One region of the Jiella sp. M17.18 genome, then DNA from elsewhere that is predicted to be linked to it. Evidence: predicted binding sites of a transcription regulator. Region 1 holds the regulator's gene; the other holds the start of a gene.
What was found. The regulator LexA, encoded in region 1, represses DNA repair genes until DNA is damaged. The targets are predictions, from matches to a motif close to TGTTCNNNNTGTGTTCNG.
Positions count from the first base shown of each region.

Region 2: the regulator LexA is predicted to act here: its motif matches at 8,341-8,358, upstream of AB5S17_RS11810 (YifB family Mg chelatase-like AAA ATPase).

Region 1 covers NZ_JBFTEH010000007.1:202,035-214,029, reverse strand. The annotation lists gene AB5S17_RS14795 (LpxI family protein) at 1-286, shown strand, start outside; gene lpxB (lipid-A-disaccharide synthase) at 283-1,434, shown strand; gene gltA (citrate synthase) at 1,520-2,812, opposite strand; gene gltX (glutamate--tRNA ligase) at 2,966-4,387, opposite strand; gene AB5S17_RS14775 (ComEC/Rec2 family competence protein) at 4,509-6,938, shown strand; gene lexA (transcriptional repressor LexA) at 6,969-7,697, opposite strand; tRNA gene AB5S17_RS14765 (tRNA-Gln) at 7,976-8,050, shown strand; gene AB5S17_RS14760 (FadR/GntR family transcriptional regulator) at 8,166-8,909, shown strand; gene otnK (3-oxo-tetronate kinase) at 9,161-10,420, shown strand; gene otnC (3-oxo-tetronate 4-phosphate decarboxylase) at 10,417-11,058, shown strand; gene AB5S17_RS14745 (hydroxypyruvate isomerase family protein) at 11,061-11,843, shown strand; gene ltnD (L-threonate dehydrogenase) at 11,962-11,995, opposite strand, start outside.
Region 2 covers NZ_JBFTEH010000005.1:226,335-238,329, forward strand. The annotation lists gene AB5S17_RS11780 (N-acetylglutaminylglutamine amidotransferase) at 1-1,708, shown strand, start outside; gene ngg (N-acetylglutaminylglutamine synthetase) at 1,715-3,523, shown strand; gene AB5S17_RS11790 (osmoprotectant NAGGN system M42 family peptidase) at 3,523-4,677, shown strand; gene AB5S17_RS11795 (hypothetical protein) at 4,868-5,335, shown strand; gene AB5S17_RS11800 (M20/M25/M40 family metallo-hydrolase) at 5,382-6,773, opposite strand; gene ubiA (4-hydroxybenzoate octaprenyltransferase) at 7,235-8,242, shown strand; gene AB5S17_RS11810 (YifB family Mg chelatase-like AAA ATPase) at 8,450-9,982, shown strand; gene pheT (phenylalanine--tRNA ligase subunit beta) at 10,100-11,995, opposite strand, start outside.

The DNA.
Region 1 (11,995 bases):
CGACCTCCGCGCCCGCAAGCGCCTGCATCGATCCGAGCGTTGCGTGCTGGTGAAGACGGTCAAGCCACAGCAGGATCTTCGCTTCGATCTGCCCTCAATCGGCGCGGCCACCATCGCCGAGGCCGCGGCCGCGGGCATCGGCGCGATCGGCCTCACCGCCGGCAGGAGCCTGATCCTCGGGATCGACGAGGTCGTCGCAGCGGCAGACGCCGCGGCGATCGCGCTGGTCGGGCTGCCTGACCGGGCAGTCACAGGCCCCGCCGAAGACGGAGCGTCCGGCCGATGAAGATCGCCTTCATCGTCGGGGAACCCTCTGGCGACCGCATCGGCGCCGACCTCATTGCCGCGCTGAAACGACGGGTCGCAGGTCTCGAGCCGGTCGGCCTCGGCGGAGAGGCGATGGCGGCCGAAGGTCTGGAGAGCCTGTTCGACATCGACGAACTGTCGATCATCGGCATCGGCGGCATTCTGCAGCGGGCGCCGCAGCTCTATCTCAGGCTGCGCCAAGCGAGCCGGTTCGTCATCCGGGAGCGCCCCGACGCGCTGGTGATCATCGACAGCCCGACCTTCTCGCACCGGGTGGCGAAAGAGGTGAGGGCGCGTCTGCCGAACGTGCCGATCGCCAACTATATCCCGCCGACCGTCTGGGCCTGGCGCGAGGCCCGGGCGGCGGCGATGCGCCCCTATATCGACCACGCGATCTGCGCCCTGCCATTCGAGCCGGAGACGCTGCAGCGGCTCGGCGGGCCGCCGGCGACCTATGTCGGTCATCCGCTGATGACGGTGCCGGGCATGGCGGCGATCCTCGCGCGGGACGGGGACCTCGCCGAGCGCAAGCCCGCGACCGCGCCGACGCTGCTGATCCTGCCGGGATCGCGCAGCGGCGAGATCGTCCGGCTGCTCGACGACTTCGGCGAAACGCTGCAGCGCCTCGACCGGCGCGTGCCGGGCCTCAGGGCGATCCTGCCGACGCTGCCGCGCCACCGCGCGCGCATCGAGGCGGCCGTCGCCGGCTGGCGGGCGAAGCCGGAGATCGTCACTGGCGAGGCGGAGAAATGGGCGGCATTCGCCAAAGCCGACGCGGCGCTCGCGGCGTCCGGAACCGTGTCTCTGGAACTGGCGCTCGCCGGCGTTCCGATGGCGCTCGCCTACCGTCTCGACCCGGTCGCCTACCGCTTCCGCAACCTCGTCACCGCTTGGACGGCGGCCCTGCCGAACTTTATCGTCGGGCATCCGCTCGTGCCGGAGCACTTCCATGAATTCGTCCGGCCGGAACATCTGGCGCGGCGGCTGCAGCGGCTGTTGACGGACACGCCGGAGCGCCGGTCGCAGATGGCCGGATTCGCCGAGATCCGCCGGCTGATGGCGGTCGACCGACCGCCCGGCGAAGCGGCGGCAGACGTGGTGCTCGGCCTCGTCGGCTCCCGCCGCTGACGCCTTGCGGCGATCGCGCGGGTCCTGGAATCGAAACGGGCGCCGAAGCGCCCGTTCCTGGAGTTGCTGCCCTTGAAGCCCGCGGTCAGCCGCGGGCGTCGACCGGGACGTAGTCGCGCATCGGCGCGCCGGTGTAGAGCTGGCGCGGACGGCCGATCCGCTGATGCGGGTCCTCGATCATCTCCTTCCACTGCGCGATCCAGCCGACGGTGCGCGCAACGGCGAACAGCACGGTGAACATCGCAGTCGGGAAGCCGAGCGCCTTCAGCGTGATGCCGGAGTAGAAGTCGACGTTCGGATAGAGCTTCTTCTCGATGAAGTACTCGTCGTTGAGCGCGATGTGCTCGAGCTCCATCGCGACTTCGAGCAGCGGATCGTCCTTGATGCCGAGCTCGTCGAGCACCTCGTGGCAGGTCTGCTGCATGATCTTGGCGCGCGGATCGTAGTTCTTGTAGACTCGGTGGCCGAAGCCCATCAGGCGGAACGGATCGTTCCGGTCCTTGGCGCGCGAGATGAACTCGGGGATGCGGTCTTTCGAGCCGATCTCGGAGAGCATGTTGAGCGCCGCCTCGTTGGCGCCGCCATGCGCCGGACCCCAGAGGCAGGCGATGCCGGCCGCGATGCAGGCGAACGGATTGGCGCCCGAGGAGCCGGCGAGCCTGACGGTCGAGGTCGAGGCGTTCTGCTCGTGGTCGGCGTGCAGGATGAAGATGCGGTCCATCGCCCGCGCCAGCACCGGGTTGATCCGGTAGGGCTCGCACGGCACGGCGAAGCACATGTGCAGGAAGTTTTCCGCGTAGGAGAGATCGTTGCGCGGATAAACGAAGGGCTGGCCGATGTGATATTTGTAGGCCATCGCCGCGATCGTCGGCATCTTCGCGATCATGCGCAGCGAGGCGATCATCCGCTGGTGCGGATCGGCGATATCGGTCGAGTCGTGATAGAAGGCCGAGAGCGCGCCGACCGAGCCGACCATGACCGCCATCGGATGGGCGTCGCGGCGGAAGCCGGTGTAGAAGCGGCTCATCTGCTCATGGACCATGGTGTGCCGCGTCACGCGGTAGACGAAGTCCTCCTTCTCGCGCGCGGTCGGAAGCTCGCCGTAGAGCAGCAGATAGCAGGTTTCGAGATAGTCGCCGCGCTCGGCGAGCTGGTCGATCGGGTAGCCGCGATGCAGCAGCACGCCCTCATCGCCGTCGATATAGGTGATCTTGGATTCGCAGGACGCCGTCGACGAGAAGCCGGGATCGTAGGTGAAGACGCCGCTCTGCTTGTAGAGGCCGGTGACGTCGACGACGTCCGGTCCGATGGTGCCGCTGCGAAGCGGGAGATCGGCATCCGTCGATCCCAGTGTGAATTTCGCCGACTGGTCTGTCATGCGGTTTCCTTTCGATCATTGCCGCCGGAAAAGCATGACTTTTCGCAGCGCACACGTTTCGACCACCCTCTGCCTACTCCAAAGGCTAGGGCTCGACAAGTTTCGCCTCGGACCGCGCGTTTCAGCGTGTTTGCGGTGCGGAAACGCCGTCCGTCAGGCCGCCTGATCGCGCAGGCGCGCCAGCGACTCCGCGCGCCCCAGCACCGCCAGAACGTCGAAGACGCCGGGCGAGGTTGTGCGGCCGGTCAGCGCGGCGCGCAGCGGCTGCGCCACCTTGCCGAGCTTCAGCCCGGCCTCTTCTGCATAGGCACGCACCAAATCTTCCAGCGCCCCGGCCGACCAGTCATGCGCCGACTCGAAACGGGGCAGGAGGGCCGCGACGACCGCCCGGCCGCCACCCGCCAGGATCTCCTCGGCCTTCTCCTCGATCGGCAGCGGCCGGTCGGCGAACAGGTAGCGACAGCTCTCCGTCAGCTCGACGAGGGTCTTGGCGCGCTCCTTCAGCCCCGGCATCGCGGCGGTGAGCAGCTCGCGCACCGTCTCGCCCGGCCGGCTCTTGAGGATGTCGCCGTTCGGCAGGACGTCGCGTTCGGCCATCAGCATGTCGACCAGCACGGCGTCCTCGATGCTGCGGAGCCAATGGCCGTTCACCGCCTCGAGCTTGGCGAAATCGAAGCGCGCCGCACCCTTGTTGACGTCGGTGATGTCGAACCAGGCGATCATGTCCTCGGTCGAGATGATCTCGTCGTCGCCATGGCTCCAGCCGAGCCGAACGAGGTAGTTGCGCAGCGCGACCGGCAGATAGCCCATGGCGCGGTAGGCCTCGACGCCGAGGGCACCGTGCCGCTTCGACAGCTTGGCGCCGTCGGGTCCGTGGATCAGCGGAATATGCGCCATGACCGGCACGTCCCAGCCCATCGCCTGATAGATCAGCGTCTGCCGCCCGGCGTTGGTGAGATGATCATCGCCGCGGATGATGTGGGTGACGCCCATGTCGTGGTCGTCGACGACGACGGCGAGCATGTAGGTCGGCGTGCCGTCCGAACGCAGCAGGACGAGGTCGTCGAGATCCTTGTTGGGAAAGCGCACCGTTCCCTGCACCTGGTCCTCGACCACGGTCTCGCCTTCCAGCGGGGCGCGCAGGCGGATCACCGGCTTGACGCCCTCCGGCGCCTCGGCGGGGTCGCGGTCGCGCCAACGCCCGTCATAGCGCGGCGGCCGCTTCTCGGCCCGGGCCTTCTCGCGCATCTCCTCCAGCTCCGCCTGGCTGGCATAGCAGCGATAGGCCTGGCCGCGGGCGAGCATCTCCTCGACCACCGCGCGATGGCGCGGCGCGCGCTCGAACTGCGAGACCGGCGGTTCGTCGGCCGTCAGGCCGAGCCAATCGAGGCCCTCGATGATCGCATCGACGGCCGCCTGGGTCGAACGCTCGCGATCGGTGTCCTCGATCCGAAGGAGCATCTTGCCGCCCTTGGCGCGGGCGAAGAGCCAGTTGAAAAGCGCCGTCCGCGCGCCGCCGATATGCAGGAAGCCGGTCGGCGAGGGGGCAAAGCGGGTCACGACGTCTGCCGCCATGGGTGCTCCGATCGTCTAGAAGATGAGGCTGGGCGGCAGGCTTGGCAGCGCCGCCATCGCTTTTGCGTGGGCGCTGTGTAGCATAGGCGAGCGGAGAGACAAGCAACGGAGCCGCCGCCGGATGGCCTGGAGCGAGGATCCGGAGAGCGAGACCGCGCGAACGGCGAGAGGCCGCCCTGGCGTCGACGGCATGCTGCGCCTGCGTCCGCGCGACCTTCTCGCCGACCCCGGGCTCCTCGTCGATGTGCTCCGGCTCTGGCTCGAACGGCAGGCGGACGCCGAAGCCGCTGCCCGGACCGGCTTCCACCTGATGCCGGTCGGCCTGATCGCGGGAGCGCTCGCCGCGATCGCCGGCGGCTGGCGCCCCATCCCGGTCGTTGCGGCCGTCTCGGCGGCTCTGCTCCTCCTGGCGGCATGGCGGATCGCCGAACGGCCATGGCGCAGAAATGCCCTTCTCGCGGCCGGCTTCGTCTTCCTGGGCGCCGCGCTGGCGCTCGTCGAGGAGGCCTGGACGACCACCACGATCATCTCCGGCACGGCGACGACGCGCATCGCCGGCGTGGTGGCGGAGCGTTCGCGCGACGATCGCGGACGGTATCGCTACGTCGTCGACATCGCGGCGACGGCGCGCCCGACGCTGTCGCGGCCGCCGGAACGGGCGCGGATCCTCGTTGCGAGCCGCCACGAGCCGATCGCGCCGGGCGAGGCGTTCTACGCCCTGGTGCGGCTCGGGCCGCCATCCGGCCCGGCCTATCCCGGCGGCTACGACTTCGCCTATTCGCCCTTCTTCGACGGGCTCGGCGCCTATGGCTTCAGCCTCGGCGCGCCGAGCAGCCGGCCATCCGAGGGGAGTCCGGCGATAGGCCCCGGGGGCGGGCCGGGCGCGGTGGCGATCTGGCTGGCGCGCCTGCGGGAGGCGATGACCGAGCGGATTCGCGCCGTCATTCCCGGCCCCGAAGGCGCCGTCGCCGCGGCGCTCATCACCGGCGAGCGCGACGGCATCCCCGACGATGTCGCCGACTGGTTCCGCAGCACCGGCATCGCCCATGTGCTGGCGATCTCGGGCCTGCATCTCGCCATCGTGACGGGCGCAGCCATGGCGCTGGTCCGGTCGCTGATCGCGCTGCTGCCGGGCGCCGCGTTGCGCATCCCGGCCAAGAAGGTCGCCGCCGCGATCGCGCTGGCGGTGGCCGCGCTCTATCTCGGCATTTCCGGCGCGAATGTCGCCACGCAGCGTGCCTTCGTGATGCTGGCGATCATGCTTGTGGCGGTCATCGTCGATCGACCGGCGCTGACGATCCGGAACGTCTCGATCGCCGCGACGATCGTCATCGTGCTGGCGCCGCATGTGGTGACGACCGCGAGCTTCCAGCTCAGCTTCGCGGCCACCGCAGCCCTCGTCGCGGCCTATGGCGCCTTTGCGAGGCGGCGCCAGCGGCAGCTGGAGGAGAGGCGGGCACGCAAGGCGCGATCGCCGCTTCGCCTCGGCGTCGGCGCGCTCGGCGGGATCGTTGCGACGTCGCTGATCGCGGGCGCCGCCACGGCGCCCTTCGCCGCCTATCATTTCCAGCAGGCAGCCGCCTTCGGCGTCATCACCAACCTTCTGACGATGCCGCTCTTCAGCTTCGCCATCATGCCGCTCGCGCTCGCGAGCTGCCTCCTGATGCCGTTCGGGCTCGACGCCTGGCCGCTCGAGCTGATGGGCGCGGCGATTGGCCTCGTCCTGAGGATCACGCACCGGCTGTACGGCCTGCTCCCGGATCAGTCGATCGGCCTCGTCAGCGGGGCAGGGCTCCTGCTTCTCGCGGCGGCGATCCTGGCGGCGGCCTTCCTCGCCAGCCAATTCCGCTGGGTGGCGGTTCCGCTCGCGGTGATCGGCCTTATCCTCGCGCCCGACCGGACGCCGCGGCCCGACCTTCTCGTCTTCGAGAGCGGCAGGGAAGTCGCCGCCCTGTCGCCCGACGGCGCGGTCGCCTTTCTGCGAAAGCGAACCAACGCCTTCGTCGCCGATCAATGGGAGCGTGCCTATCGAAGCGGTGCGTCTCCGTCGGCCGGCGACAACCCGGCGCTTCGCCCCCGGATCGACGCAAAATGCCGCGAAAAGGTCTGCAGCTTCGGCACGGCGAGCGGCCTGCGGATCGTCTGGACCGACGACTACAGGAAGACCGGTTATGCCTGCGACCACGCGGATGTCGCGATCGTCGCGCGCGCCATCCGCCTGACCGCCTGCCGATCCGGCGCGATGCTCGTCACGCTGCGGACCCTGCGCGAGACCGGCTCGCTCGCGATCCGCCGCGACCCCCAGACGGGGCGGCCCGTGTTCAGAAGGTCGATCGGCGTCCCCGCGGCCCCGTGGAACCGCCACCGAGCCGCGCCCTGGCCAGAATCCTGGCACCGCCCGAAGGGCCGCAACGCCGAGGCAGGGGCGCGGGAGGAAGAGCAACAGCCGCTGGCCGACCAGCCGGCAGAGCCATCCGACCCCGCCGCCGACAACGCGGAGGACGCGGTGCCTCCGTCGTTCGGCGAGGACAGCGGCGGGCGGCGGGAGTGACATCCGGCGACCTCCTCCCGCCGCCGCCGATCAGTAGCGGCGGATGAGGCCGACCAGTCGGCCCTGGACCTTGACGCGATCGGCGCCGAAGATGCGGGTCTCGTAGGCCGGATTGGCGGCCTCCAGCGCGATCCGGTCGCCGCGGCGCCGGAACCGCTTCAGCGTCGCCTCCTCGTCGTCGACCAGCGCCACCACGATCTCGCCGGGAGAGGCGGTGTCGGAGCGGCGGATGACGACCGTGTCCCCGTCCAGGATGCCGGCCTCGATCATCGAATCGCCCTTGACGTCGAGCGCATAGTGTTCGCCCGTGCCGATCATGTCCGGCGGGACGGCGATCGAATGGGTGTTGTGCTGGATCGCCGAGATCGGCACGCCGGCGGCAATCCGGCCCATGACCGGCACCGTGACCGCGGCATCCGCGGCGGCCTGCGGCGCGGCTGGCGCCTTCGGCGCGGCCGCGGTCCCCCGGCTGCCGTCGATGACGCTGGGCGTGAAGCCGGTGCGTCCGCCGGAGACGGCGACGGGGCGGCCCGCATTGCGCATCGATTCCGGCAGCTTCAGCACTTCGAGCGCTCGCGCCCGATTGGGCAGGCGCCGAATGAAACCGCGCTCCTCCAGCGCCGTGATCAGCCGGTGGATGCCGGACTTCGACCGCAGATCGAGCGCATCCTTCATCTCGTCGAAGGAGGGGGGCACCCCCGTCTCTTTCAGCCGCTCGTGGATGAACAGCAAAAGGTCGTGCTGCTTGCGCGTCAGCATGGGCGGATCCTCAAAACAAAACCTGAACAAAGCTATCTGTTCTAGTTGTGTTCTGCAAGCCCCTTCCTCGCTGCAACGGCCGGGCGGGGCGTTCGCCGTCTCCCATCGTTTTTGCAAGGAGCCTCAGGTAAGCCGGCACCGGATCGAGCGTATCCCGCACGGCACCGACGGTTCAGGCATGGCCGGCGGGAGGCAGCTGCCGCGCGTGGCCGGCGCCGGAGCGGCGATTGCGCACGCGGATCGCAGTCGCTATAGCACGGGTCACGCGCATCCGCGCTTGGGGCGTCGCCAAGCGGTAAGGCAGCGGCTTTTGGTGCCGCCACTCGCAGGTTCGAATCCTGCCGCCCCAGCCAGATCATTCTAAATATCTGCATTCGTTGCCGGCCGGCGGCGGCTTGACCGTAACGTGATGCCTCGATACTGGTCCGGTTATCGGACCAGTGGTCCTTTTGGTCGGGCGGTATCGCGGTGGAATCGGGTCTTCTGTCGGGAATGGCGGATCTGCCGAATGGGCTGGCGCGCGAGACTGCGAGCGACAGGCTTTGCGGCAAGCTGGCCGAATTCATTGCATCGGGCGTGCTGCATCCGGGCGATCAGCTGCCGGGCGAGCGCGAGCTCGCGGCGCTCTTCGGCGTCAGCCGCGAGACCGTACGGATGGGGGTGCGCACGCTGGCCGCCCACGGCCTCGCCGAGATCAGCCACGGCTCGCGCACCCGCATCGTCAGCGCCGATGTCGGCCTCCTGGTCTCCAGCGGCGTGCGCACGAGCGCGGTCAACCGCTACGACGTCGACGACGTCCACCAGGCGCGCATGGTCGTCGAACTCGCGGTGGTCGCCGATGCCGCCGAGAACATCGACGCGGCGACCCTCGACGTTCTCGCCGAGCTTCTGCGCCGCCAGGATGCGGTGAAGGGCGATGCCGTGCAGTTCCTGATCTGCGACCGCGATTTCCACGGCACCATCTACCGGGCGGCGCGCAACCCGATCCTCGTCGATACGACCATGGCGCTCTACGGCTACATGATGGGGCATCGCCGGCGGGTGATGTCGCAGCCGGAGGCGGTCGACCAGAGCTATCGGGACCATCGCGACATCGTCGACGCCCTCTCCGCGCGTGATCGCGCGGGCGTCGTCGAGGCCTTCGCCCGGCATCTGGCGCGAATCCATGCATCGACCAAGCAGTCTCTGGCTGCAGGTGAGGGGGCCACTTGACGCAGGGCAGGACCCAGGTCGGCCATGGAGGGAGCGGTGCGACTGTTCGAAAGGGAGGCGATGGAGATGCATGCGATGGTCCCTGAGGCGGTCCGAATGACGTGGCGCGGGCTCGCCCATCGTCCTGCGGCGGAGGGTCGGCCGCGCGATGATGTCTGGCGCGCGAGCGTGCCGGGTTTGCGGGCGGAGACACCCGCCCGTTCGGTCCTGCGGACCGTTCTCGAGACCGGAAGCCTGGAGGGGCGCTGACCATGCTGCTCGGCTGCATTGCGGACGACTTCACCGGGGCGAGCGATCTCGCCAACACCCTTGCCAAGGGCGGCATGCGCACCGTCCAGTTCTCCGGCGTGCCGGAATCGGGCGAGGGGCCGGACTGCGAAGCCGCGGTCGTCGCGCTGAAGACGCGCTCGATCGCTGCGGACGAGGCGGTCGCCGCCTCGCTCGCCGCGGCGGACTGGCTGGCGGGGCAGGGCTGCCGGCAGTTCCTGTTCAAATACTGCTCGACCTTCGATTCCACACCGAAGGGCAATATCGGGCCCGTCGCGGCGGCGCTGATCGACAGGCTCGGCGCCGACGCCGCCATCGTCTGCCCGGTCTTTCCGGCCACCGGCCGCACGCTCTACATGGGCCACCTCTTCGTCGGCGATCGCCTGCTCAGCGAATCCGGGATGGAGCACCATCCCCTCAACCCGATGACGGACGCCGACATCCGGCGCTGGCTGCAGCGCCAGACGCCGCTGCCGGTCGGCCATGTCGGCTACGGCGCCGTGCGGGGCGGAGCGGGAGAGATTGCGGCACGCTTCCGGGCGGAGGCGGAGGCCGGCAAGCGGCTGATCGTCGTCGACGCCGTCACCGATGCCGACCTCCTTGCGATCGGCGAGGCGGCGGCGGACCACCGCCTGGTCACCGGTGGATCGGGCATCGCCCTCGGCCTGCCGGAGAACTTCCGCCGGCGCGGCCTGCTGCGCGATGCCGGCTCGGACTACACCCCGGTCAAGGGGCCGGCCATCGCCCTCTGCGGCTCGTGCTCGAGAGCGTCCAACGAGCAGGTCGCGGCCTATCTGAAGTCCCATCCGGGCTTCGTCGTCTCGGCCGAGGCGGTCCTGTCGGGCGAGACGACCGTTCGCTCGGCGCTGGATTTCCTCGGCGCCCATGCCGAGGCGGAGCCGATCTTTTACTCGACCGCCGAGCCCGCCGCCGTGAAGGCGGTGCAGGAGCGCTTCGGTCGCGAGCGGGTCGCCTCGGCCATCGAGGGCTTCTTTTCGGAGCTGTGCGCGGGGGCCGTCGCGGCCGGCGTGCGGCGCATCGCGGTCGGCGGCGGCGAGACGTCCGGGGCCGTCGTGACGGCGCTGAAGCTCGCGGCGCTGCAGGTCGGGCCCGAGATCGCGCCCGGCGTGCCGGCGCTCGCGGCCGACGACCCGGTGCCGCTGCGTCTGGCGCTGAAGAGCGGCAATTTCGGCGACGCGCAGTTCTTCGAGAAGGCACTCGCGGTCCTTGGAGCCGCGCGATGACGGAGAAGGAGCTTCGCCATGCGATCGTGCGCTGGGCGCGCTCGCTGTTCGAGCGCGGCTTCACCGTCGGCTCGTCGGGCAACATCTCCGTCCGGCTGGAGGACGGCGGCTTCCTCATGACGCCGACCAACTCCTGCATGGGCTTCCTCGATCCGGACCGGCTGTCGCGCCTCGACGCCGGCGGCGCCCATGTCGACGGCGATCCGCCGACCAAGGAGCGGCCGCTGCACTTCGCCTTCTACGAGGCGCGGCCGAGCGCGCGGGCGGTCGTGCACCTGCACTCGACGCATGCGACGGCGCTGTCCTGCCTCGCCGACGTCGATCCGGAAGACGCGGTGCCGCCGATCACGCCATACGTGGTCATGCGCGTCGGGCGCGTCCCGGTCCTGCCCTATGCCAGGCCCGGATCGAGTGCGCTTGCCCCGATGATCCGTGAGCGGGCCGCGCGCCACCCGGCCGTCCTCCTCGCCAATCACGGGCCGGTGGTCGCGGGGCCGTCGCTGGAGGCGGCCGTCTTCGCCATCGAGGAGCTGGAGGAAACGGCGAGGCTCCTGATCATGACGCGAAACCTGGAGGTCCGCCGGCTGACGCCGGAGGAGGTCGCCGACCTCGACGCCTCCTTCAGCCTGAAGGGATAGTCATGCCGCGCTTTTCCGCCAATCTCGGCTTTCTCTGGCCGGACCGTCCGCTGCTCGAGCGCATCGACGCGGCGGGCAAGGCCGGCTTCAAGGCGGTCGAGCTGCACTGGCCCTACGACGTTGCCCCGGAAGCCGTCCGCGCGGCTTGCGCGGCAAGCGGTGTGACGCTGCTCGGCATCAACACGGCGGTCGGCGATGCGCAGAAGGGGGAGTCCGGCCTCGGCGCGCTGCCCGGGCGCGAGGCGGAGTTCCAGGCTTCGGTGGACCAGGCGCTCGACTATTGCCGCCGCTCCGGCGCCATCTCCGTCCACGCCATGGCCGGCGTCGTGCCGGAGGGCCAGCGGGCGAAGGCGCGCGAGACGATGCGGTCGAACCTGATGCTCGCCGCGGAGAAGGCGGCGTCAGAGGGCGTGACGCTGCTGCTGGAGCCGCTCAACCCGCGCGACAAGCCGGGCTATTTCTACTCGACGCTGGCGGAGGCGGTCGGGCTGATCGAGGAGATCGGCTCCGACACGATCAAGCTGATGTTCGACGTCTACCATGTCGGCGTCACCGAAGGGGACGTGATGACGAAGCTGGAGCGCTTCCTGCCGCTCATCGGCCACGTCCAGATCGCCGCCGTGCCGAGCCGCGCCGAGCCGGACGAGGGCGAGATTGCCTATCCCCGGATCTTCGCCCATCTCGATCGCATCGGCTACGACGGCTGGGTCGGCTGCGAATACAAGCCGCGCGACGGCACCGACGCCGGGCTGGTCTGGGCGGAGCGCCTCGGCGTCACGCTCTGAACGGCGCGTTCGGGCGAGGGGGGTCGGCTGGCGGCCTGACAGCCGAGCGGCGTCCGGAAGCTGTCCGCCGCGGCGAGCGCCGCGGCGGTGGTGCCGCGGCAGGGCGCCGCGATAGCGGTTACGCAGGGTCGCCCGGCAGGCGGATTCCGGCG
Region 2 (11,995 bases), on a different contig from region 1:
GGCCGCCTGCCTGGAACGGCGCGGGCCGGACGGCGCCGGCCAGATCGTGCGCGGCCGCGTCGGCCTTGGCCACCGCCGCCTGAAGATCATCGATCTGTCGGAAAAGGCCGCGCAGCCGATGGAGGACCCGGAGCTCGGCCTCACCATCGCCTTCAACGGCTGCATCTACAACTATCCGGAGCTGCGCCGGGAACTGGAAGGGAAAGGTTACCGCTTCTTCTCGACCGGCGACACCGAGGTGATCCTCAAGGCCTATCACGCCTTCGGCCGCGACTGCGTCAAGCGCTTCCACGGCATGTTCGCCTTTGCGATCCACGAGCGCGAGAGCGGTCGGGTGATGCTGGCGCGCGACCGCTTCGGCATCAAGCCGCTCTATCTCTCGCAGACTCCCGAGCGCCTCTATCTCGGCTCCTCGCTGCAGGCGATCCTCCGGACCGGCGACGTCGACACCGCGATCGACCGCGAGGCTCTGCACCACTACATGACCTTCCACGCCGTCGTGCCGCCGCCGCTGACGATCATCAAGGGCGTGCGCAAGCTGCCGCCGGCGACGACGCGGATGATCGAGGCCGACGGCTCCTTCGACGACGCGGTTTATTGGGCGCCGGATTTCTCGCCGCGGCCGGGCGACGACAAGCTCTCCCCCGACGACTGGCGCGACCTCGTGCTCGACGCGCTGAAGCTCGCCGTCGACCGGCGCATGGTGGCCGACGTGCCGGTCGGCGTGCTGCTGTCGGGCGGCGTCGATTCCTCCCTGATCGTCGGGCTTCTCGCCGAGGCGGGCCAAAAGGACCTCAACACCTTCTCGATCGGCTTCGAGGACGCCAATGGCGAGGTCGGCAACGAGTTCGAGTTCTCCGACCTCATCGCCAAGCACTACGGCACCGAGCACCACAAGATCTTCGTCCCCGGCTCCGAGCTGATGGAGCACCTGCCGGGCACGATCGCGGCCATGTCCGAGCCGATGGTGTCCTACGACAATGTCGGCTTCTACCTGCTCTCGCGCGAGGTCTCCAAGCACATCAAGGTGGTGCAGTCCGGCCAGGGCGCCGACGAGATCTTCGGCGGCTATCACTGGTATCCGAAGATGGCCGGCGCCAACGATCCGCTGGCCGCCTATTCCGGCGCCTTCTTCGACCGCAGCCACGAGACGCTGAAGGGCCAGATCTCGCCGGACTGGCTGACCGAGGAGGATGTCAGCCGGAATTTCGTGGCGAACCACTTCGCCATGGCCGGCGCGACCAACCCGGTCGACAAGGCGCTGAGGATCGACGCCCATGTCATGCTGGTCGACGATCCGGTCAAGCGCGTCGACAACATGACCATGGCCTGGGGCCTGGAAGCCCGCGTGCCCTTCCTCGACCACGAGCTGGTCGAACTCGCCGCCCGCGTTCCCGCCGAGGAGAAGCTGAAGCAGGAGGGCAAGGGCGTGCTGAAGGAGGTGGCCCGGCAGGTGATCCCGTCCGAGGTGATCGACCGCAAGAAGGGCTACTTCCCGGTCCCGCAGCTGAAATACATCTCCGGCCCGTATCTCGACATGGTCAAGGATACGCTCGGCTCGCAAGCGGCCAAGGACCGCCAGCTGTTCCGGCAGTCCTATCTCGACGAACTCTTCGCCAATCCCGCCGACCACATCACGCCCCTGCGCGGATCCGAGCTCTGGCAGGTCGCCCTTCTGGAGATGTGGCTGCAGCAACAGGGGGTCTGAGCCGCAATGGCCGACAACCGGAATCAGCGGCCGTCGAGCGTCGGCCACCGTCTGGAGCGCATGCGCACCAACGGGCTGAAGGGCGCGGCCGGCCGCGAGCGGACGGATATCGAGGGGCCGAGGAAGAACGCCATCCTCGACTGCGGCTGGGGGCGCCTCGTCTTCGCCCAGACCTTCTCGGACCAGCGCGAACTCGCCAACTCGCTGCGCGAGGAAGGACCGGACCGGCGGGACATCGCCTTCTATGTCTCCGATCCCCACGTCCTCCTCAGCCACGCGCCGCAGGAGCTGTTCCTCGATCCCTCGCACAGCTATCGGCTGGACCTGTCGACCTATCGCCCCGGCACGCGGCGCCCGCGCGGCTACTTCATCCGGCGCCTGTCCTCGGAACAGGACGCCACCGAGGTCAACCGCATCTACCAGACGCGGCAGATGGTGCAGGTGCATCCGGCCTTCTTCTGGTCGAACCGCGACAACCGCGCGCTCACCTATTTCGTCGCCGAGGACGAGACCACCGGCGCGATCCTCGGGACGGTCACCGGCGTCCACAACCGCCGCGCCTTCAACGACCCGGACAACGGCTCCTCGCTCTGGTGCCTCGCCGTCGACCCGCAGGCGAGCCATCCCGGCATCGGCGAAAGCCTGGTGCGCCGGCTCGCCGAGCATTTCCAGGCCAGGGGCTGCGCCTTCATGGACCTGTCGGTCATGCACGACAACGACAAGGCCATCGCGCTCTACGAGAAGCTCGGCTTCGTGCGCGTGCCCTTCTTCACGGTGAAGCGGCGCAACGAGATCAACGAGCGCCTGTTCACCGGCTCGGACCAGGGGTTCGAGGGCCTCAACCCCTATGCCCGGATCATCGTGGACGAGGCGCTGCGCCGCGGCATCCATTGCGAGGTGGTGGACGCGGCCGGCGGCTTCTTCCGGCTGACGCAGGGCGGGCGCACGGTGCTGTGCCGCGAGAGCCTGTCGGAGCTGACGAGCGCCGTCGCCATGTCGATCTGCGACGACAAGTCGGTGACGCGGCGCATCGTGGAAGCTGCGGGCGTCGGCGTGCCGGCGCAGATCGACGCCGGCGCGGACGAGGAGGCGATCGCCGCCTTCATCGAGACGCACGGGGCGATCGTGGTGAAGCCCGCGCGGGGTGAACAGGGCCGCGGCATTTCCGTCGGGATCGACAATCTCGACGACGCGCGGACCGCGATCGCGGCGGCGCGCGAACAATGCGAGCGCGTCCTGCTCGAGGCCATGTTCGAGGGCGAGGATCTGCGGCTGATCGTCATCGACTACCGGGTTGTGGCGGCCGCCGTGCGCCGTCCGGCGGCGGTGACCGGAGACGGCCGCTCCACCATGCGCGAGCTGATCGAGCACGTCTCGCGCCGCCGCGCCGCCGCGACCGGCGGTGAAAGCCGCGTGCCGATGGACGCCGAGACCGAGCGCTGCGTGCGAAAGGCCGGCTTCGCCATGGACGACGTGCCGCCAGAGGGTGAAACCGTGACCGTGCGCAGGACCGCCAACCTCCATACCGGCGGCACGATCCACGACGTGACCGGCGAGATCCACCCGCAGCTCGTGGAGGCGGCGGTCGCCGCCGCGCGCGCCATCGAGATCCCGGTCACCGGCATCGACCTGATGATCAAGTCGCCGCACAAGCCGGACTACGCCTTCATCGAGGCGAACGAGCGGCCAGGCCTTGCCAATCACGAGCCGCAGCCGACGGCCGAGCGGTTCATCGATCTCTTGTTTCCCCTGTCGATCCCGTTTTCAGTGCGAGCCGCGAGGAATCAGCAACGGAAGTTCAAGAAGGAAGACTAGTGGCGCGCCTTCCCATCGATTCGCATTACCTGCAGGACCAGCTCCGTGCGCTCCTGAACATCCCGAGTCCGACCGGCTATACCGACACCGTCGTGCGGCATGTCGCCAAGGAGCTCGAACGCCTCGGCTTGACGGTGGAGCTGACGCGGCGGGGGGCGATCTCGGCGCTGCGCCAGGGCTCGCGCCGCGCCTCGGCGCGAGCCGTCGTCAGCCATCTCGACACGCTCGGCGCGCAGGTGAAGCGGCTGAAGGAGAACGGCCGGCTGGAACTCGTGCCGATCGGCCACTGGTCGGCGCGCTTCGCCGAGGGCGCGCGCTGCATGATCTTCTCCGACGCCGGCACCTATCGCGGCACCATCCTGCCGCTGAAGGCCTCCGGCCACACCTATAACGAGGAGGTCGATACCCTCCCCGTCGGCTGGGAGTTCGTCGAGCTTCGCGTCGATGCGCTGGCCCGCGACAGGAACGAAGTGGCGAAGCTCGGGATCGAGATCGGCGACACCGTCGCCATCGACCCGCAGCCGGAATTCCTCGACAACGGCTTCATCGTCTCGCGCCATCTCGACAACAAGGCGGGCGTCGCCGTCATGCTGGCCGCGATCGAGGCGATGGAGCGCGCCGGCGCCTCTACGCCGGTCGACACGCACTGGCTGTTCACCATCGCCGAGGAGGTGGGCGTCGGCGCCGCCTCAATCCTGACGCCGGACGTCGCCTCGATGATCGCGGTGGACAACGGCACCTCGGCGCCGGGCCAGAACTCGGCCGAATTCGGCGTGACAGTCGCCATGGCGGATCAGACCGGTCCCTTCGACTATCACCTGACGAAGAAGCTCGTGCGCCTCTGCCAGGACGAGGACATCCGCTACCAGAAGGACATCTTCCGCTACTACCGCTCCGATTCCGCCTCGGCGATCGAGGCCGGCCACGACGTGCGCACCGCCCTCATCACCTTCGGCGTCGATGCCTCGCACGGCTACGAGCGGATCCATGTCCACGCGCTGCGCTCGCTGGCCGAGCTGATCACCGCCTATCTCACCTCGCCGGTGGAGATCGAGCGCGACCGCAACCTCCATGCCGGGCTGAAGGGCTTCACCCGCCAGCCGGACGTCGAGGCCCAGCAGGAACTCGCCGAGAATTCGAACCCGGCGGAGTAGCGATGCGGCCGCAGCAGCCTCTGGCCTCCGGCGCCGCCTGAGCGGACGCTCCGGCGTGCGGAGACGGTTCGCGGCCGGCCGGCGGGGCGCTCGCTGCAGAAACGGTCTGGCGCATGGCGGAGACTTCGGCTGAAATGGCCGGCGCGGCATTCGCAGGTTGGGCCGCGGCAGGATCCGACGAGGCGGCGTCATGGACTTGGACACGCTTGAGGCAAGCGCAGGGGCCTGGTGGGCGGCGGCGGAGCCGGTCGCGCTCGCCTGGCTCGGCGACCTTCAGGCGGCGGCGCAGGCGCACCCGCTCTTGGCCTTCGTGGGACTCGTCGTCGCCCTCGGTGCCGTCGCCCTTACCCGCAGCGTCATGATCTTCCTCGCCGCCTGCTTCCTCGCCATCGCGGCGGTCATCGGCGCAGATCCGGTCGCCGACCCGCTGAAGCGGCAGGTCTTTTCCGTCGGCTGCTTCGTCGCGATCGCCCTCGCCTGCCTCGCGGTCCTCTCCGTCAGGACCAGACTGCACCGGGCGCGAGGGTCGATCGCGGAACTCGAAAGCCGCAATGCGGAACTCCGCTCGCTCTACGACGAGGAGGTCCATTGGCGCATGGTGGGCAGCGTGGAGCCTGAGACGCCGCGTGCCGAGGAGGCTCCCCCCGTCGCCGTGTGACGGCGACGGCCGGGCGACCGACGCGGCCGCCCGACCCGTCGCCCTGTCAGCCCTTGCGGCCGAGCGCGTCGAGGATGCGCGCCCAGGAGCGCTGGCCCTTGTGGAAGGATGTCATCTCGTACTTCTCGTTCGGCGAATGGATCGCATCGTCGCCGAGCCCGAAGCCGACCAGCAGCGACTCCATGCCGAGCCGGTCCTTGAACTCCCCGACCACCGGAATCGAGCCGCCCATGCCGATCATCACCGCCGGCTTCGGCCACTCGTCCGAGAGCGCGGCGCGGGCCTTCTCCAGCCACGGCGAATCGAAGGGCAGCTGGATCGCCGGCGAGCCGCCATGCGGATGGAACTCGGCCTCGCAGTCCGCCGGCAGGCGGCTGGTGACGAAGTCGCGGAAGGCGGCGCGGATCTTCTCCGGGTCCTGGCCGGCGACGAGCCGGAAGGAGATCTTGGCGAAGGCCTCCGCCGCGATCACCGTCTTGAAGCCGGCGCCGGTATAGCCGCCGGAGATGCCGTTGAACTCGGCGGTCGGCCGCGACCAGAGCTGTTCGAGCACCGAACGGTCCTTCTCGCCCGACGGCACGGACAGGCCGACCTCGCCGAGGAATTCCGATTCGGAAAAGCCGAGGCCGTCCCAGATCGCCTTCACCTCCTCGGGGAGTTCGGGAATATTGTCGTAGAAGCCCGGGATGGTGACGCGCCCGGTCTCGTCGTGGATGTCGGCCAGGATCTTCGCCAGCACGCGCACCGGGTTCGCGGCCGCGCCGCCGTAATAGCCGGAATGCAGGTCCCGGCTCGCCGCCTTGATCACCACCTCCTCGCCGACGAGGCCGCGCAGGCTTGTCGCGATCGCCGGGGTCTCCTTGTCCCACATGTTGGTGTCGCAGACGAGCGCGATGTCGGCGGAGAGTTCGGCGCGGTTGGCGTCGAGGAAGGGCAGCAGCGAATCCGACCCCGATTCCTCCTCGCCCTCCAGGAAGATCGTCACCTTGCAGGGCAGGCCGCCGGTCTCCGCGATATAGGCGCGGCAGGCCTCGACGAAGGTCATCAGCTGGCCCTTGTCGTCGGCCGAGCCGCGCGCGACGATGCGGCGCGAGCCGTCCGGCATCTCCTTCACCTGCGGCTCGAAGGGCGCGGTTTCCCACTCGTCGACCGGATCGACCGGCTGCACATCGTAATGCCCGTAGAACAGGACGTGCGGCGCGCCCTCCGGCCCGTCGTGATGGGCGACGACCATGGGATGGCCCGAGGTGTCGCGCACCCCCGCGTCGAAGCCGATGGCCGAGAGATCGCCCGCGAGGAACTCCGCCGCCCGGCGGCAGTCGGCCGCATAGGCGGGGTCGGTCGAGATCGAGGGAATCGCGAGAAGCTCGTTCAGCCGCCCGACGGAGCGATCGAGATTGAGGTCGAGGCAGGCAAGGACGCTGTCGAGATTGGCCATCAGGAGGTTCTTTCGGCACGGCCGGCGAGGAGAATCGCCCGGCCCTTGAAGGACGATGCGCCCGCAAGCGCATCCGGCAGACCGCATGGGTAGCGGAGTGCGGCGGCTTCGATCAAGCGCCCGGGTGGCGGCGCACATCCGCCCGCGCCGGCCGTTACCGCGGCCGTTTCCCAAAACGCTCCCCCGCGCGAGCCCGGCTTGCGGCCGTGACGCGGGACTCCAGATGAGCCGCCGCGGAGCCGGCAGGATCCGGCGCACGGGCAGGCGACTGGAGGCCGGAACGGGAAGCCGATCCTCGCCGCCCCCGTCCGGAAGATCGTCAGCCAGCCACCATATCGGCCTTCGCGAAACTGTTGCGCTTTTGCGCTACCGACCGAAAATGACCAAGCACCGCTGGAGGAAGGTCCGCCGAATGTATGATTTTTCCTTGACTGCTGCGTCTTTGCAATCAACCTGACGCCATGTCGAATCTCAAGAGCGGTTACGCCGACAGAACCGGGCGGGTTGCGGATGCTCCGGTCTACAACTGGGTCTACCGATGGCTGCCCCGCGCCATCTGGCCCTATGCACAACTGGCGCGCTGGGATCGGCCGATCGGCTGGCAGCTGCTGCTCTGGCCATGCTGGTGGTCGGCGGCGCTCGCCCCGCAGGCCGTCGCGCCGAGCGCGGTGCATACCGGCCTGCCGAGCCTCTGGCATCTCTTCCTGTTCCTGATCGGCGCCGTCGCGATGCGCGGGGCGGGCTGCACGTATAACGACCTCGTCGACCAGAAGATCGACCAGGCCGTCGCCCGCACCAGGTCGCGGCCGCTCCCGTCCGGCCGGGTCACACGGCTGCAGGCCAAGCTCTTCCTGGTGATCCAGGCGCTGGTCGGCTTCCTCGTCCTCCTGCAGTTCAACATCTTCGCGATTGTGCTCGGCATCGCGTCGCTGGCGACCGTCGCGATCTATCCCTTCCTGAAGCGCTTCACCGACTGGCCGCAGCTCGGTCTCGGTCTCGCCTTTTCCTGGGGCGCGCTGATGGGCTGGGCGACGCATTGGGCGGCCCTCGCCGTGCCGGCCCTCCTGCTCTATGCCGGCTCGATCCTGTGGACGATCGGCTACGACACGATCTACGCCCATCAGGACAAGGAGGACGACGCCCTGGTCGGGGTGCGCTCCACGGCCCGGCTGTTCGGCGACAAGACGAAACCGGCGCTGCTGGCCCTCTACGCCGGTGCGCTCGGCCTCTTCCTCCTCGCCTTCATGACGACCGGCACGGTCCCCGGCGCCGGGCCGGCCTGGCCGGCCTACGCCGCGCTCGCCGCCGGTGCCGGGCAGATGCTCTGGCAGATCGTCAGCCTCGACATCGACGATGCCGACCAGTGTCTCGCCCTGTTCAAGTCGAACACGCTGTTCGGCTGGATCCTGTTCTTCGGGCTGATCTTTTCGGCGCTCTGGTCGCTCTCCTTCCCGGCTATCCTGCCCTAGGACCGGCTGTTCGACCGGGATTCTCAACGCCGACTGAAGGCGTAATCCTTCTTTAGGATTCAACCGGTTCGACACGGCGGGCGCGATTCGGCTCGCTCCGTTCGCTTCCTGTTCTTGTTTTATTCGCGTCGACATGCTTAGCTGCAATGGCTGAAGGTTCAACCCAGTCTTGCGGCCGGGCGGCCGCCTCCGTCTCGGGATGGCAGCATGGTATCGCGCGTGAAGACCGTCGCCTTTCAGGGCATCGAGGCCGTTCCGGTCGACGTCCAGGTCATGGTGGCGCCGGGCAAGGTGGGCATCCAGATCGTCGGCCTGCCGGACAAGGCGGTGGCCGAGAGTCGCGAGCGCGTCCAGGCGGCGCTGCACGCCTCCGGCCTTTCGATGCCGCCGAAGAAGGTGACGGTCAACCTCGCGCCGGCGGACCTGCCGAAGGAGGGCAGCCATTACGATCTGCCGATCGCGCTCGGCCTGATGGCGGCGCTCGGCGCCATCCCCTCGGACGCGCTGTCGGGCTATGTCGTTCTCGGGGAACTCTCGCTCGACGGCATGATCGCGCCGGTCGCGGGCGTGCTGCCTGCGGCGATGGGCGCCAATGCGATCGATCTCGGGCTGATCTGCCCGGCCGAATGCGGGGCGGAAGCCGCCTGGGCCAGCGGCGAGATGGACATCGTCGCGGCGCGCAGCCTGATCCAGATCGCCAACCATTTCCGCGGGACGCAGGTCATCGCCCGGCCGGAGCCGGCGATCCGCGCCGCGCCGGCGAACCTGCCGGACCTCGCCGAAATCAAGGGCCAGATCGTCGCCAAGCGCGCGCTGGAGATCGCCGCGGCCGGCGGCCACAATCTTCTGATGGTGGGTCCGCCCGGCTCGGGGAAGTCGATGCTCGCCCAGCGCCTGCCCTCGATCCTGCCGACGCTGACGCCGCGCGAACTCCTGGAGGTGTCGATGATCGCCTCGATCGCCGGCGAGCTGTCCGGCGGCAAGCTCTCGGACCGTCGCCCGTTCCGCGCGCCGCATCATTCGGCCTCGATGGCGGCAATGGTCGGCGGGGGCTTGCGCGCCCGGCCCGGGGAGGTGTCGCTCGCGCATCGCGGCGTGCTCTTCCTCGACGAACTGCCTGAGTTCTCGCCGGTGGTGCTCGACTCGCTGCGCCAGCCGATCGAGAACGGCGAGAGCGTCATCGCCCGAGCCAACCACCGCGTCAGCTATCCCGCGAAGATCCAGCTGGTCGCGGCGATGAACCCCTGCCGATGCGGCATGGCGGGCGAGCCGGGTCATACCTGCGCGCGCGGCGCACGCTGCGCCGCGGAGTATCAAGGCCGGATCTCCGGCCCCCTGCTCGACCGGATCGACCTCAGGGTGGACGTGCCGGCGGTGACCGCCGCGGACCTTATCCGTCCCTCGCCCTCAGAGACGTCCGATACGGTCAAGGCGCGGGTTTCCGCCGCCCGCAGGCGCCAGGCAGAGCGCTACCAGGCGCTGGGCCTCGGTGCGGAGACGCTGAACGCCCACTGTTCCGCGGCGCTTATCGAGACCGTCGCCGAACCGGACGAAGGCGGGCTCAGGCTGTTGCGCGAGGCCGCCGAGCAGATGAAGTTCTCCGCCCGCGCCTATCACCGGATCCTCAAGGTCGCGCGCACCCTGGCCGATCTCGACGGCGAGGAAACGGTGCGCCGCATCCATCTCGCCGAGGCGATCTCCTACCGCGTTGCGGGCGAGCGCCTCAACGCGGCAGCCTGAGCGATGGCAGCGCTTCCCGCCGCCGAACGGGCTGCAGGGCGATCGCGCCCAGCGCCGGACGACGGCCGCAGGCGGCGGCGAAGGCGCGACGCCGCCGGTCTGCTGCGCCGCCTCGCCTCAGCTGCGCAGCGTGCCGCCGGTCGCCTTCTCCACCTGGCCGACGATCTTCGCCGATACGGCTTCCAGATCCTCCTCGGTCAGCGTCTTGTCGAGCGGGACCAGCGTCACCTCGATGGCGAGCGACTTCTTTCCCTCCCCGAGGGCAGGGCCGGTGAAGACGTCGAACACCCGCACCTCGCGCACGAGCTTGCGGTCGGCGCCCTCCGCCGCCCGGACGATCTTCAGCGCCTCGACACCTTCGTCGACGACGAAGGCGAAGTCGCGCCGCACCGGCTGGAACGGCGACAGCGTCAGCACCGGCTTGGTGCGCGTCGCCTTCTGCTTCGGCTCGGGAATGGCGTCGAGGAAGACTTCGAAGCCGCAGAGCGGACCGGAGGCGTCGAGCGCACGCAGGGCCTTCGGATGGAATTCGCCGAACTCGGCGAGCACCACCTTGGGGCCGAGCTTGATGCGCCCCGAGCGGCCGGGATGGTACCAGTCGCTGGCGGGCGCCTCGATCATCAGCCGGTCGACCGGGGCACCGGCCGCCTCGAGCGCCGCGACGGCGTCGGCCTTGGCATCGAAGACGCCAACGGACCCGCCGGCTTCGCCCCAGAAACGGCCGGCACCCTCCAGGTTGGCGGTGCCGCGCCGGACACCGCCGGCGACCCGCCGCTGGCCTTCGGGCGTATCGTCGAGATAGACGCCTGCAACCTCGAAGAGGGCCGTGTCGCCGTAGCCGCGCGCCGCGTTGCGGCTGGCTGCCGCGATCAGCCCGGGCAGCAGCGACGGCCGCATGTCGGACATGTCGGCGGAGATCGGGTTTTCGAGTACCAGCGCCGCGCTGCCGCCGCCGAAGGCGCCCGCATGGGCCGCGGGGATGAAGCTGTAGGAGACGGTCTCCACCATGCCCCGTGCGGCCAGAGCCCGCCGCGCGGCGCGATCGCGGATCTGCGGGACGGTGAGGATCTTGGTGTTGACGCTCGCCGCGGCCGGCAGCGGCGCCGGCGCGATCTTCTCGACGCCGGTGAGGCGCATCACCTCCTCGACGAGATCGGCCTTGCCGTCGATATCGGGCCGCCAGCTCGGCGCCGTGACGACCGCCGCGTCGGCCTCGGCCTGCACCGTGAAGCCGAGCGTCGTCAGGATGTCGATCTGAGCCTCGCGCGCGACGGCAAGGCCGGTCAGCCGCTCGACTTCCGAAAACGGCAGGCGGATCGTCTTCGGCGCCGGCGGGTCGTAGGCGACGACGGTCCGTCCCGACGGCGTCCCGCCGCAGATGTCGAGCACGAGCTGCGTCGCAAGGTCGAGCCCCGGTTCCATGAAGGCGGGGTCGACACCGCGCTCGAAACGGTAGCGCGCATCGGTGATGATCCCGAGCGTGCGGCCGGTGCGTGCGATGTCGATCGGCTCCCACAGCGCCGATTCGATCAGCACCTCGGTCGTCGCCGCGTCGCAGCCGGAATGCTCCCCGCCCATGACGCCGGCGATCGACTCGACGCCGTTGTCGTCTGCGATGACGCAGGTGCCGGCCGGCAGCGTATAGGTCCGCTGGTCCAGCGCCAGCACCTCCTCGCCCTCCTTCGCGCCGCGGACGACGAGGTCGCCCGCCACCTTCCGGGCGTCGAAGACATGCAGCGGCCGGCCGCGATCGAAGGTGAGGTAGTTGGTGATGTCGACGAGGGCGTTGATCGGCCGGAGCCCGATCGCCTTCAGCCGCTTCTGCATCCAGTCCGGCGAGGCACCGTTGGCGACGCCCGAGATCTGGCGCAGCGCAAAGCCGCGACAGGTCGGCGTCTCGACCCGAACCGAGACAGGGCAGGCGCCCTCCCCTTCGATCCGCGCGGGCGCCGCGGTCTTCAGACGGCCGAGCCCGGAGGCCGCGAGGTCGCGCGCGATCCCCGCGACGCCGGT